DNA from 2 places in the Terribacillus sp. JSM ZJ617 genome. Region 2 is predicted to be linked to the other one. Evidence: riboswitches for the same ligand, from Rfam matches in the RefSeq annotation. Region 2 holds a riboswitch; the other holds the start of a gene.
The links. A riboswitch is a leader RNA that binds a small molecule or an ion and turns the genes downstream of it on or off. The one in region 2 is predicted to bind S-adenosylmethionine.
Positions count from the first base shown of each region.

Region 1 (7,762 bases), 760 kb from region 2:
CCCTTCCGATTTATCGACCGTTGCCAGCTTTTCCGGGACAACTGTCATCGTTTCTTTCATCTTATGTATCGTGACTGGGAATTCGATTTCCTGCTTGACTAGCCACTCCAGTACGGCAGTCTGTACAACTGGATCTGATTCCTCATCAAGCAGGAATGCTTCCATCTTCTGTACATGCGGACTGACATCAAACGAATGGCATTTCTGGATGAGCTGCCATTGAAGGGCAGCATCCTGGTCTTTGCGTGCTTTTTCGAAATTATGTATAAGCTGATCTGCAGTCGTTTGATTCTTATCTTCTGCCATTTTACGGCTTACCTTCTGCAGCTGGTCAAACGATGTCTTAAGCGGTGCCGGTATTTTCTCTGTTGCATACACCTCGTCCAGCAGCTCCACTACTTCGTCGTAGCGCCCAAGCTGGAACAGCAGTGTCAAATGAATATGTAAGTATTGCAGGTAATCCTTATCCCTGGCAGCCAGCAGCTGCAAGGACATCTCTTCCGCCTCTTCATGTCTGCCCAGCTCCATTAAACATATCAGGCGCCCAGTCAGAATTTCCGGCTGACGGTAACCATAATCGAGAAGCTGTTCAAACTTCCCAATTGCATCGGTATAATTCTTCTCCTGCAGCTCCTTCATCCCTTCCCGCTCCAGCCGCGTCTTCAGACCCGGGAACAGGACAACATTATTCTCTTTATCCATCGGCAACATCCTCATTAGATTTTCAGTTAGAGACCCAATAACAGCTATACCCTTAAATGTAACAAAGAAAACGCAGATTGCAACTTAAAAATGGCAAAAAGCTGTGAATCCGTGCATCCACAGCCTCTTAATACTATTCCCTACTTTTCTTGGGGATCCTCAGACCGAGGTCTTCTGAAGGGTATAACATTGTCCATGCGGAGAGGTGTAGCATCGTCTTCCTCTACTTCATCGAGAAAATCAAACAACCGCTGCTGCATATCACCCAGCTCAGAGGCCGTACCACTTTCATCACCTTCCTGGTCATAGATATTACGCTTGATCTGAAGGTAAAATTCCTTCAAGGGCTTATCTGTATATTGACTCAGAAGCCGATCAGATAATGTATATTCCTGCTGCAGTTCCAGGTCATAGATGCGGACCATGAAGTATTTCCCGAAAGGAACGGATCCAATAAACCGATAACGTTTCGTCTCATCTAAATACATAGGCCACCTCCAACAAAAGTGTAGCATGTATCGACTCCCATATGCATATTTTCTCCATAATATACAGAAAACTTACATTTAATTAACTATTATAATCGAGGTGACTGCCTAGAAGGAGCGGCTCTGTTCGTCCGCTGTACCTGTAACAAGAACCCCTCTTCCGGGATAAGATTCCACATGATTACCACGCAGGTATGCACCAGTTATAGGTGACTGCTCATCACCTTTCAGCCTTATCGCTGAGGCATAATTTCCGCCGCCGCAGATGGTGTTCTGTATGACCAGGAAATTCTTGATAGGGTTGCTGCGCCCAGTAGGACGGTTCTTGCTGTCCGTGTCATTTCTGCCGTCTACATGATTTGGATGAATAGCAATCCCACCACCACATGATTCTATTCGATTATTGTAAAGAACAACATTCCGCCATGAATAAGCACGGACAGCCCATTGGAGCGTTTCCTTCATTACATTGTCTGTCACGAAAATACGTTCATGCCATCTGTCTGCTGTTGCAGAGTGTGATCCAATAGCCCTTCCCCAGCTTCCTTTTGTCTCAGACGGCCCAAAACTATTGTGATGAACCCAAATATCCTGACATGTTGTGTGGTCGAACACAGATCCTCCCCACGGGAAAACCCTGCGTGCTTTAGCTAAATCAAGCTGAATTGCTTCACTGTATGTGCGCTTTCCCCCACGGTCATCATAGCCGAGGAACTGACAATGGCGCACTTCGATATTACGTACAGCATTCAATTCGATTGCATGCCCTCCGCCATGTTCCACCAGCCGCAGCTGTTCGATAATCACATTCTCCGCATGCGCCAGCACAAAGCTAGTGCCTCCACGGTAGGCTGGGTAGTTTGCATCCCACGTTCCGCCTCGAATGATCAGATTGCCATTGCCGCTATAAGAACGCATTCGATTCCGCCTGCGTAAATTTAGCAGCATCGGTCCATGATGCTTTTTTCGGAATATAGAATTATCATCCGCCTCAAAGAACGTGTTTGGCTTGAGACGTAAAGGACGTCGCAGTGTGTAAAGTCCTGGCGGAAAGACAATATGTATGCCCTTCTTTCGATCAGCCAAGTTCAACAGCTGCTGAATACCTTTTGCATCATCATGTCTTCCATCCGCTCTGACCAGCGGGTGATCGGTTGCTACTACTGTATAAGCTGACTTTAACAATTCATCTAAATGATTGCTTGTTCGGCTTATGTCTCGAAGCTTTTCTGCCAGTTGACTGAAAACAGCTGGTAACTTTTGTTCCTTATCCATCCTGCCGCCTCCATTTCGTGAGTATTTTATCCATTAACCGAATTGGAAACGGCTTAATCATATGGAGAGCAACTTTATGGCAAGACCGCAAATGAACGAACAGGAAATCCTGACGCTTTTCCTGCTTTCGGAACGATATTAAAGATGAACGCACCTTTTTCTGGCAGCTGATCCAAGTTCGTCAGCAGCTCCACTTGATAGGAATCCTGTTCCAGCACATAATATTCACCAAGCAACGCACCGTTTTTCTGAAAATCGACTGCTGCATCCGTATCAAATGTCTCATGTCCTACCGCTTTGATATTACGTTCTTCATACAGGAATTTCAGACTATCCAGTGACCAGCCAGGGGAATGACTGTTTCCCTGTTCATCTTTATTATCCATCTGTTGCTGATTTGGCCAGCGCTTGCTCCAGTCCGTGCGTAAAGCAACAAACGTGCCAGGCTCAATCTTGCCATATTCTGATTCAAACGTCAGAATATCATCCACAGACAGTGAATAGTCATGATTTGCAGCAGCTTCTTTGGATTTATCAATTACAACAAGCGGTAATACCAATTCTTTCAGATCGAGTTCTTCTAAATATCGTGTATCCCGCACAAAGTGGATCGGTGCATCCAGATGCGTACCGTATTGTCCCGGAAAAGTAAAGCTCTGGGCGAAGAAGCCATCTTCATGGGAGAATAGTGTTTCGAACATTGCAGAATTGAATGCCGAGAAATGCGGAGACTCAGGACCAAATGTATGCGTCAGATCCACCCACTTCTTTTCTCTTAATACTTCCAACGCTTTACTCAATTCGTTTGACATAAACTCTCACCTCATATAATTAGTTTAAGAGAACACAAAAAACCTCTCCTAAATAAGAAGAGGTTTGCTACATTATGTAGTCCGATTCTTATCTAGTCTGGAATTAGCACAGTACATATAGTCTGTTGCTGAAGCTTCATTGGGCCAGTCCCTCCGCCTCTCTTGATAAGAGAATATTCTGTTAACTAATACTATATAGTAAAACCGCTTAACAGTTCAAGAAAATTAACTATAGCTAGTTATATATTTGGCGACTGCTATCATTGCTCGAGCCCACTATCCTCTTTGATGTTCATAACAATAGACATTCCCGCTAAATCGATTGTGATTAGCCTTACAGAAGGACTCTACCTTTTTAGAGACTGCGACATTACAGATGTAACATTTGGCATTGGTAGACTGTACAGCAGATGTCTCTTTATGTTTCTTCTGTTTCAACGCTTCAATATGCTCTTTTCTAATATTAGGATCCTTTATGTTCTTTTCACTTAATATACTGTGCATACGTGAAATATCTTCATCAGAGAATATAGGAGAATTGCTCTGTACTCTTAAAACATTCATTTTTCTGTTTATGTACTCCGATAATTCCGTATCATAAACGATGAGATCATTCGATTGAACTTTTCTCAGTTCTTCATTCACTTTAAACGTACATCTTCTAGTAAATGAGACAATGGAAACAATATTCGTGTCCTCTTCTAGTGATAGAATCGATTTTAGTGCTTGGACATGTCCATAATTTTGATGAAAAGGATTCATCATCGGAAACTTTCCATTCACACTCCACTTTTCTCTATTTCGATCACCATATATTGTTCCGGCGTAATTTTTTGTTTCAACTACAAATATCGCCCTAGAGGTAAAAATGAAGTGATCAATTTGTGAATATCCTGATTTAGCACGAGAATTAAGGATTAATACGTCACTTAAATAACGGCTGTCCTTAGGAAGCTGATCAAGCTGTATATTGATTTTGTACTCTCCAAGTTCGCCAATTCTGGTTGAATTTATTTTAGGTTTCTTTGCTTTTGATTCTGTTTTAGGTTTTTCCGATTTTACATTTGATTTCTGTGACTTAGATTTTTTACCAAACAACTTTTGAAACAGTTTAATCAGCCTCTTTTCAATTACCACATTCAAATCTGCAGTTGTAAAAAATATAATATAATAGGATAACCTTACCATAGTTTAAATGTAATAATATGTATTAAATTAGATAAATAAAAAAGGAACACCTTATAATAAGGTTATTCCCTTTTTCACAATTCATGTTAACCCATATAAACACTGTCACACGTCCCAGCCTGCGGCTCATAAAAACAATGGTCTTTAAATTGACCCGCAAAAGGCTGACCGTACCATGTCGGAGGGCATGGTGCATACGGGTTAAAATACCAAAGCGCGTACGCAGCAGGCTGTTGTCTCCAGGATTTCAGATTCCTTTCTGCCAATCTTCTTTCCTGCTCACGTGCTCGCTGGTAAAACACATTTCCTTTCTGAACAGCCTCAAATGAGTAATTCCCGCCTTGTATTTGGAAAATAACATCGTTAATCGATCTTACATCTGCAAAATCCAAACAATCAGCTACAGCACGATTTACAATGACATTCCCTACAAACAGCATTCCCAGCTGCCCTTCCCCTTCGGCTTCTGCACGCATCATTCTAGCCATCAAATCAATGTCCGAACTATTGTATTGTACTCTCGCCATGTTATCACCCCACATACAGCGTATGAAAAAGACCCGCTTTCATGTCATTGTATTAGAGGAGGGCTTAGTCATATGTGTGGAAAATTCATTTTTTCTCCCATTCCACACCAGTGTTTTCTATAGGACCAGATAAAATCAATTATGTTCTGCTGCAAAATAGGCTTCCAGCCACGTATCAGCCATCAGTCTATTACCGGCGTCCGTCATATGCACACCGTCTGTTGTCAAATCCGTTTGCGCCGTTTGCAAAAAGGCGGTATGAGTCGGGACGAGTCTCGCGCCATACTTTGCAGCCAATTCCCTTACAATTTCTACATAAGGAATCAACATTTGATTTCCTTTTGATTCATTATTTTCCTCGATAATGGTCGGCTCCATAAGGTAGAGCTCCGCACCAGTATGTTTTGTTTCAGCCAGGATCTTATCGAAGACTTCTCTGAATTCATCCGGATAAACCTGCTCCATTTGAGGCTGATCCAGCTGTCTCCATACGTCATTGATTCCAATTGAAACAGAAATTAAGTCAGGCTTTAATGAGAGCACATCTTCCTCCCATCTTGCCGCCAAATCGGTAACTCGGTTGCCTCCTACTCCTCTATTGGCGATTTCAACCTCTTTTTTCTGCTTCAGTTCATCCTGAATCATTTTTACATAACCATCGCCAATGTCTTGAGGATCCTCGAACCTTCCGCATTCGGTTATACTGTCTCCGATAAAAACCCATTTTTGACTCATCTAGAAACCTCCTTTTTAATTACCAGCCTGCTTACCTGTTTTTTATCCAGTCAGTCGGGCTGCATCCTTTACTTTTCTTAAAAATTTGACTGAAATATTGCGGATTATTTCCATATCCTAATTGCTCTGCAAGTTCGAAAACTTTGATATCCTTCTGACTACCCATAATTTCTACTGCTTTATCAATTTTGCTTTTCATTACATAAGCAGAAAATTTCTCTCCTACTTCTTTCTTGAATAATTTCCCCAGGTAATCTGTGTTCATATATAAGACTTCATTGGCTATCCATTGTAAAGATAGATCAGGGTTTTCAATATTCTCTCTTATGCTGGCAATTATTTTATTTACGACGGCAGAATAGCTGGTAGATTTTTCTGCGTGGCTGCCAGTCATTTTTTCCTTATTCTCTTCCGCCAGTTCTTGGACGACTTCTTCTAAAGCTTCATGGATATCTTCTTCGCTAGATGGCTTCAGCAGGTAATGTTTCACACCAAATCGCATCGCTTTTTGAGCATATTCAAATTCGTTATAACCGGAAAGCAGTATCCATTTGATCAAAGGAGAGATTATTCTCCCTTGTTCGATCAGTCCCATTCCATCCAGACCAGGCATGGTGATATCGGTAATCACGATGTCTGGAGTCTTTTCTTTAATAAAGTCCAACGCTTCCAATCCATTTCTGGCGGTACCATGTAAGACAGTTCCCTGCTGTTCCCATTCTACAATAGAAGATATTCCTTCCAGAAGCATCGGCTCATCATCTACCAGCAGAACTTTGAACACTATCACTTCCTCCTTCATAAGGGATCTTCAGCAAGATTTTCGTTCCCGCGTCTGGTTCACTCAGCACTTGAATTCCGTATAGCGGACCAAACAAGATCTTTAGTCGATTATCTATATTTCTGATGCCCAAGCCAGTACCTTTTGGCCGGTAATGCCCGCTTACTAGTTTATTAATGAGTTCCTTTTCCATTCCAGGTCCGTCATCTGTTACGGAAATAAACGTATTTTCCCCTTCCTGCATTGCTTCAATTGTTATCGTACAAACACCAATAACCTCCTGCAAGCCATATCTTATTGCATTTTCAACCAAAGGCTGAAGACTGAATTTAGGTACCTTGCAAGAGAGAAGATAGTCAGGAATATCGGTGTGAAAACGCAGACGTTCCTGGAAACGATACGATTGAATCGTGATATAGTGATTCACAATCTCCAGTTCATCAGCAAGCGGAATGAGAGCTTCTTTCGTTTCCAATGACGAGCGTAAAATAAAGCCAAGTGACGTTGCCATACGTGACGTCTCCTGATGTTTACCTAGTCTTGCCGACCAATTGATCGATTCCAATGTGTTATATAAAAAGTGAGGATTAATTTGTGCCTGGAGTGTTTTGAATTCCGCATCTTTGATCACGAGCTGCTTCTTATAATTTTCTTCAATCAATGAATGGATCTGGTTCATCATTTTATTGAAGTTTTCATGCATCTGACCTGCTTCATCCTTTGAGAACCTGACGTGACTCTCCACCTTAAAGTCCTCGACCTCCCCTTTTTGCACTCTTTTCATCTTTCTATTCAATGCCTCGATCGGATTGATAATTCCTTTAATGAAGCGAATGCCAAGGAACAGCAGCATCACAAATAACAGGAGATAGATCGTTAATACTGTACTTTTCACTAACGTTACTGCATGGAATAATTGATTGTAGGGAGAGGCTATCATATACGTCCAGTTTGTATAAGCAGCTGAAGAATACGTCACAAAATATCTATCAGCATCATAATTCACTACCTGATATCCATCGCTGCCTTGCACACTGGCCATTAAAAAAGTATCCTTCTTCGTCGTTTCCTGCGGGAAGATAATTTTTCCATCTGAATCGGAGATCAGCAGCTTCATCTCTTTGTCATCCAGACTTCTCTCAAAAGAAGAGACAATATCCTGCATATCAAATCGCACAACGATCATGCCCAGTCTCTCGAACGAAAGATCTGGATAAGCATTTACTTCCCGTGCCACGACAAACGATTTGTCGT
Region 1 covers NZ_JBISEQ010000002.1:844,515-852,276, forward strand. The annotation lists gene ACH6C1_RS10570 (tetratricopeptide repeat protein) at 1-702, opposite strand, end outside; gene ACH6C1_RS10575 (hypothetical protein) at 843-1,190, opposite strand; gene ACH6C1_RS10580 (glycosyl hydrolase family 28-related protein) at 1,299-2,465, opposite strand; gene ACH6C1_RS10585 (cyclase family protein) at 2,540-3,277, opposite strand; SAM riboswitch class I at 3,363-3,449, opposite strand; gene ACH6C1_RS10590 (nuclease-related domain-containing protein) at 3,554-4,414, opposite strand; gene ACH6C1_RS10595 (cell wall hydrolase) at 4,552-4,992, opposite strand; gene ACH6C1_RS10600 (SGNH/GDSL hydrolase family protein) at 5,128-5,727, opposite strand; gene ACH6C1_RS10605 (response regulator transcription factor) at 5,759-6,511, opposite strand; gene ACH6C1_RS10610 (cache domain-containing sensor histidine kinase) at 6,486-7,762, opposite strand, start outside.
Region 1: linked by a shared signal. The riboswitch ahead of ACH6C1_RS10585 (cyclase family protein) and the one ahead of ssuE (NADPH-dependent FMN reductase) in region 2 are both predicted to bind S-adenosylmethionine.

Region 2 (7,762 bases):
CTGATGCATTAAAAGGTACATCGATTACAGCTGTTCACTTCACAGACAAGGATTCTTTGGCTGAAACAGTTCTGCAATTGCTGCAGCCTGATACAATCGTCCTGCTGAAAGCATCACGCGGTATGAAACTGGAATCCATACTTGACACAATCGCTGTTATGGAAGAAAATTAATAGCTGGTAATCAGAAACATGGCGTCACTGGCGCCAGGTAATACACTGGACGGGTGCTTTTTTAAAGGAGGAAAACATCAATGAACGTGGCACTATTACTTGTGACAATTGCAGTAGCATTCATCGTCACCGTCCTTATTTCTCCAATAATCATACCATTTCTGCGCAGGTTGAAATTTGGTCAGAGTATTCGTGAGGAAGGACCAAAATCCCATATGAAAAAGTCGGGTACACCGACAATGGGCGGCGTGATGATCATGATCAGCATTGTCGTATCTACATGGATCATGCATGCAATAGGCAATATCCATATTAGCCTGGAAACGTGGCTGCTATTATTCGTATTGATCGGATACGGCTTGCTCGGATTCCTTGATGACTACATCAAAGTAGCAATGAAACGAAACCTTGGATTAACATCCAAGCAGAAAATGATTGGTCAGATCATTATCGCTATCGTTTTTTACGCACTGCTTCGATTCAATGATTTCGGTACGTACATACAGATTCCGGGAACATCGATTCAGTGGGACCTCGGATGGGGTTATTTCTTCTTGATTCTTGTTATGCTTGTCGGTGCATCCAATGCCGTCAATTTGACAGACGGACTGGACGGTCTCCTGGCAGGTACTGCTGCGATTGCGTTCGGAGCATTCGCTGTGGTGGCATACTATGACGTCCAGCAAACACAAATTACTGTATTCTCTTTGGCAGTGGTCGGGGCTTTGCTAGGATTCCTTGTATTCAACGCGCATCCTGCGAAGGTATTTATGGGAGACACCGGATCACTGGGACTTGGCGGCGCAATTGCAGCTGTTGCCATACTTACTAAAATGGAGATTCTGCTGATTGTCATCGGCGGTGTCTTCGTTATCGAGACACTTTCCGTAATGATCCAGGTCATTTCCTTCAAGACGACCGGAAAACGGGTATTCAAGATGAGCCCGCTTCACCATCACTATGAACTGTCCGGTTGGTCGGAATGGCGTGTCGTAACGACATTTTGGGCTGTAGGACTATTATTCGCTGTCATCGGTGTCTACATGAAGGTGGGATTATGATGAGTGATTTTGAAACCAAATTCCCATATCAAAACGTGCTTGTACTGGGCCTGGCAAAGAGTGGATTTGCTGCTGCCAGCACATTGCTTGCCCACGGACGCAACGTTCGGGTAAGTGATCTGAATACAACCAATCAAGAAGAACTTGTCCAAATCCTCGAGCAAAAAGGTGCACAAGTGAGGCTTGGTGTGCAAGAAGTAGAACTTTTGGAAGATATTGATGTTTTGATTAAGAATCCAGGAATTCGTTATGAGAATGTGATTGTACAAACAGCAATGGAAAGAAATATTCCAGTGCTGACGGAAGTCGAACTTGCTGGTTTGCTTCACAAGGGTACCCTGATTGGTATTACCGGATCAAATGGTAAGACTACAACGACAACACTTACTTATGAGATGCTCAAAGAGAGCCAGGTAAGTACGTTTGTTGCTGGTAATATCGGTACAGCCGCGTCCGAAGTTGCCGACAGGACGACAGAAGATGACCGGCTTGTTTTGGAGCTTTCATCTTTCCAGCTTCAAGGTATCGATCAGTTCCGACCGAACATAAGTGTTATGCTCAACATTTTTGAAGCACATTTGGATTATCACCATTCTCTTGAAAATTATGAACAAGCGAAAGCTAATATCTTCCGTAATCAAGATGCAACTGACTATCTTGTTTATAATGCGGAGGATGAGCGGCTTCGTGATATCGTCAAAAATGCGAAAGCAACCCTTGTTCCTTTTTCAGGTTCCAGAAAGCTGGAAGATGGTGCATGGTATGATGATACACATGTGTATTTCAAGGACGAACCGATAGCGGCATTAAAAGATATCCTGCTTGTCGGTGGCCATCAGCTGGAGAATATACTCGCTGCTTTAGCAGCTGCTAAGCTAGCCGGAGCGACTAACGAAGGTATTCAGCAAGTATTGAAGACTTTCTCAGGTGTTGAGCATCGGCTGCAGTATATAAAGCACATTAATGGCCGTGCATTTTATAACGACTCAAAAGCTACCAATATTTTGGCAACCTCAAAAGCATTGTCATCATTCGATCAGCCGACAATCCTGCTTGCAGGAGGCTTGGATCGCGGTAACACGTTTGAGACACTTGTCCCATTCATGGAACATGTAAAAGCATTGATCGTGTTCGGTGAAACAGCTGAAAAATTGCGAGAGACTGCCTATATGGCTGGGATTGAACTAATTGAACATGCGAAGGATGTCAAAGAGGCAGCTGAAATTGCTTATCGCATCTCTGAGAGCGGCGATGTGATCCTTCTGTCTCCAGCATGTGCAAGCTGGGATCAGTACCGGACATTTGAAGAAAGAGGAGACATGTTTGTTGAAGCGGTGCATACATTAGAGTAGGGGCTTGTCCTGCTCAGCCGCTTCGCTGCATGCGGACCCCCAATTCCAATCCAAGGAAATGGGGTTTTTCTTTGCGTAAATCTAATCTCCCGAAGACGGACTGGCTATTGCTCTTCTCTATCGGAGGCCTGCTGACAATCGGTATCATCATGGTGTATAGTGCTTCTGCTGTATGGGCGGAATATAAATTTGACGATAGCTTCTTTTTTGCCAAGCGGCAGCTATTGTTCGCCGGTGTTGGTTTAGGGGCTATGCTGGTCATTTCCAGGTTGCATTATGAGATTTGGCGGAAATATGCGAAGGTTTTACTGTTGATTTGCTTTATTTTACTTATTGCCGTCTTGATTCCCGGAGTCGGATTGGTCCGTGGTGGTGCAAGAAGCTGGATCGGGGTAGGGGCCTTCAGTATCCAGCCTTCTGAATTCACAAAGCTGGGCTTGATCATCTATTTAGCTGTTTATCTTTCGGCCAAGCAGAAATATATAACTTCCTTGAAGCAAGGATTTCTGCCTTCGCTCTTGCTCGTTTTTACAGCTTTCGGAATGATAATGCTCCAGCCGGATCTAGGAACAGGTGTTGTTCTAGTACTTACTTGTATGGTGATGATTTTAGTTAGCGGAGCCAGAATCTCCCACTTCGTCGGTCTCGGTATTTTAGGACTAGGTGCTTTCGCAGCGCTCATTTTGTCTGCGCCATATCGTATACAGCGCATTACTGCTTTCCTTGATCCTTGGGAGGATCCATTAGGGGAAGGATTCCAGATCATCCAATCTCTATATGCGATCGGTCCAGGTGGATTGATGGGACTCGGCTTAGGCAACAGTCTGCAAAAATTCTTCTATCTTCCGGAGCCGCAGACAGATTTCATTTTTGCCATTCTGGCAGAAGAGCTTGGCTTCATCGGAGGTGCTGGCGTTATGCTTCTCTTCCTGCTGTTTCTGTGGCGAGGCATTCAAGTAGCTCTTCGCGCGCCTGATGGCTTTAGCAGTCTGCTGGCATTAGGCATCACTGGTATGATAGCTATCCAATGTATGATTAACATCAGTGTTGTAATAGGTTTGATTCCCGTTACTGGTATCACACTGCCGTTTTTAAGCTACGGAGGATCATCGCTTACACTTACGCTGAGCTCAGTTGGTATCCTTTTGAATGTCAGTAGGTATAGCAAACTCTGAAGAATTCGACGATCACTAGACTAACGAATAAGTTAGCTTCGATATGCACCGATAAAAAGATAATTTGAAAAAGTAATATATTAAAAATTTTTAGATAATTCCTATTGACTTTTTTTAGCAACGCCCGTATCATTATAAACAATTTCATACAGTTCTTATCAAGAGAAGCCGAGGGACTGGCCCGATGAAGCTTCAGCAACCTCTGACTAAGTCAGAAAGGTGCTAAATCCAGCAAGATTAATTTCTTGGAAGATAAGAGTGCGGGCGATTATATCAAGCTCTCTTTTCTTCGGAAAAGAGAGCTTTTTTTCGTTTAGTCACTCTACTACAGAAAAAGGAGAAATGAAAATTGACTGACATTATTATTTTATCAGGAAGCCCGTCTAAACATTCCAGGTCTCAGCTGGCTGCTAATTATGCAGGCAAACTGGCTGAAGAGCAAGGTTTCACCGTCAAGGAAATCAGCGTTACCGATTTTGCGCCGGAGGATTTGATTTATGCAAGATTCGACAGCCCTGCAATTGTGCAAGCGGGTCATGCTGTCAGCGGCGCGAAAGGGTTAATCATTGCGTCGCCTGTATATAAAGCAGCATATACAGGCGTGTTGAAAGCATTGCTTGATTTATTGCCTCAAGATGCATTTAAGCACAAGCCCGTACTTCCGATCATGACAGGAGGCAGCCCGGCTCATTTGTTAGCGATTGATTATGCGCTAAAGCCCTTGATTGCGAATCTTAAGGGAGAGCCTTTACAGGGAGTATATTTGTGTGATCACCATATCAACAAGGAGAATCCTGATCAACCAGTGGCAGATGCAGAAACAGGTATAAGGATTAACACGCAAGCTAATCAGCTTGTTGAGACGATTCGCCGAAATCACTCTATCAGTATCGCAAAGTAAAGGAGGGAAGTAATGAAAGCAACGAAAACATTGTTCGGTATACCAGTTCAAGTCATTGGCGGGTTGCTTGCGATTTTGTTATTCATGACTGGGGATGGCATCGAACAGGCATTCCTGTCCAAGTATGTTGTCGACATTGGCTTCACTACCAATCAGTCAGCTATTATGTTCAGTGCTTATGGGATTGTGCTTACACTGGCTTCCTGGCTGGCTGGTGTTCTAGGAGAAGTCATCGGACCTCGGAAAACGATGCTGATTGGGCTTGTGACGTGGGTTGTTTTTGAAATAGGCTTTCTGTATCTGGGGCTTTACATGGAAAGCTTTTCAATGATGGTGCTTATGTACGGATTGCGCGGTTTTGGCTACCCTCTGTTTGCTTTCGCTTTTATTGTCTGGATTGCCTACCGTACGGAAAAGCAAAAGCTTGCAACAGCAATGGGATGGTTCTTCTTTATGTTTGCTGGGGGAATTGGTTTTCTTGGCTCCTATTATCCGAGTATTTTACTGCCATACATCGGTGAAATGGCCACATTGTGGAGCTCGCTTATTTGGATCATCCTTGGTGGAATTTTAGGTGTCGCATTAGTCGATGACAAAGATCGGCAGGGGGTCAGGATTCAGGATCAAAGCCGGGGAAATAAATGGGCAGAAGCACTTAAAGGAATCACGATTCTTTGGGAGAGCCCTCGCGTTGCTGCTGGAGGTCTGCTTCGGACAATCAATACAGCAGGATGGTATGGTTTCGTAGTTGTGATGCCAGGATTCTTCACAAGTTTCCTGGATATTTCGACGAGTCAGTGGCTCCAGCTTTGGGCAATTCAGTCCATCAGCAATATGGCGGCAGGGGTGTTGTTTGGAATGATAGGTGACCGAATCGGCTGGGTCAAGGTAGTCCGTTGGTTTGGCTGTGTGGGAGCAGCTATTTGTTCTTTGCTTTACTACTATATCCCGGCAGCATTCGGAGCAAATATCCCTCTTCTTATGCTGAACGCTATTCTTTTCGGTGCTGCAATAGCAGCTTTTGTTCCGCTGTCTGCTATATTGCCGACGCTTGCTCCAGCTAATCGCGGTGCAGCGATCTCGGTACTTAATTTAGGTGCTGGAGCCAGTCAGTTTCTGGGACCGGTGCTTGTCGGAGTACTGAATAATTACTTAGGAATCATCGGTGTGGTATGGGGATTTGCCATTTTATATGCACTTAGTTTTCTGTTAACACCATTTCTAACCCCTGCTTCGAAAGCACAAATACATGCCTCAGAAGAGCTTGCTGTCAGATAACTAAAGGAGGATTTCAAATGACAAACAAACGGATCTTTTTGAACGCTTTTGATATGAATTGCGTTGGACATCAATCACCTGGGTTATGGACACATCCTGATGATCAGGCACATCGTTACAAGGACTTGGAGTATTGGACAGAGCTTGCGCAGCTATTGGAGCGCGGGCGGTTTGATGCCTTGTTTTTAGCAGATGTACTCGGAACGTATGATGTGTATCAAAACTCCCGGGATGGAGCAGTCCGTCAAGCAGCACAAGTGCCGGTGAATGATCCTCTGCTTGTCGTGCCGGCGATGGCCCAAGTCACAAAGCATCTGGGTTTTGGTGTCACGGCATCCGTTACGTATGAGCACCCATACAGCTTTGCGCGTCGTGTATCTACTCTGGATCATTTGACGAAAGGCCGTGTCGGCTGGAATATTGTTACCTCCTATTTAGAAAGTGCAGCAAGAAACCTTGGGTTGGATACGCAAGTCAAACATGACGAGCGTTATAACATTGCAGAGGAATACGTAGAAGTCTGCTATAAGCTTTGGGAGGGCAGTTGGGAAGACGATGCTGTTGTTCGTGATACAGAGAGAAAAGTGTACACTGACCCAGAAAAGGTGCATGATATTCACCACAATGGTACCTATTATACTGTGCCGGGAGCACATCTGTCCGAACCTTCTCCACAGCGGACGCCAGTGCTTTTCCAGGCGGGATCATCGTCTAAGGGCCGATCATTTGCTGCTAAGCATGCCGAATGTGTCTTTATAAGCACCCCCACAGTTACTGTGACAAAAAGCTATGTAGACAAGCTGCGAGAAGAAGCGAAGCGCCAAGGACGTGACCCCGAAGAGATAAAAGTGATGAGTCTCTTTACTCCGATAGTGGCCGAAACAGAAGAAGCTGCACAGGAAAAACTGGCTGAATATCGAAGTCATGCAAGCTATGAAGGAGGTCTGGTACTGCTGGGTGGATGGACCGGTATTGATTTTTCCGAATATGATCCGGACGAAGAGCTTCGTTTCGTTGAGAATGAAGCGATCCATTCAGCCGTGGAGACGTTCACGAAGATTGATCCGAATAAAAAATGGACTGTCCGTGAAGTGGCCGAATTTGTGGGTGTAGGAGGAATTGGTCCGGTAGTCGCCGGAACACCGGTCCAAGTGGCTGATGCAATGGAAGAGTGGATTGAACAGACTGGCGTCGATGGGTTTAATATAGCATACGCAGTGACTCCTGGAACCTTTAAAGATCTTGCTGATTATGTGGTGCCGATTTTGCAGGAGCGAGGCAGAATCAGAAAGGAATATGAAGGTGATACATTACGCGAGAATTTGAGCGGAGATAAGAGACTGCCAGTTCATCACCCAGCACGTCAGATCGGGCGAGCAGTTCAAGAACAAGGAAAGCAAACGGTGTAAAGTCATGACCAATAAAACTGAAACTACATTAGAAACCATTTACTCGTTGATAGAAGAAATAGTTGACCAGACAATCGGCCCCTCTGCAGATCGGCTCGACCGGGAGAAAATCTTTCCTAAGGCGAACATGCAGGAACTAGCTGATAAAGGATTGAACGGTATTTTACTGCCTGAATCCTTGGGGGGGCTGGATGCAGGGTACAAAGCATTTTCGATAGTGGCAGAAAAGATTGCTGCACACTGTCCTTCCACTGGTCTTGTTTACACGATGCATGTGGAAGCGGCCGATGTGATTGTCCGATTCGGATCGAAGGAACAGCAGGAGAAGTGGCTAAAACCTGTACAGGCGGGGAGCTTTGGCACAACCTCGACAAGTGAAAGAACCTCTGGAGGCAGATATTGGATCAACACGA
Region 2 covers NZ_JBISEQ010000002.1:80,690-88,451, forward strand. The annotation lists gene ACH6C1_RS06650 (UDP-N-acetylmuramoyl-tripeptide--D-alanyl-D-alanine ligase) at 1-173, shown strand, start outside; gene mraY (phospho-N-acetylmuramoyl-pentapeptide-transferase) at 254-1,234, shown strand; gene murD (UDP-N-acetylmuramoyl-L-alanine--D-glutamate ligase) at 1,234-2,586, shown strand; gene spoVE (stage V sporulation protein E) at 2,658-3,761, shown strand; SAM riboswitch class I at 3,914-4,020, shown strand; gene ssuE (NADPH-dependent FMN reductase) at 4,111-4,662, shown strand; gene ACH6C1_RS06675 (MFS transporter) at 4,675-5,940, shown strand; gene ACH6C1_RS06680 (LLM class flavin-dependent oxidoreductase) at 5,958-7,349, shown strand; gene ACH6C1_RS06685 (acyl-CoA dehydrogenase family protein) at 7,354-7,762, shown strand, end outside.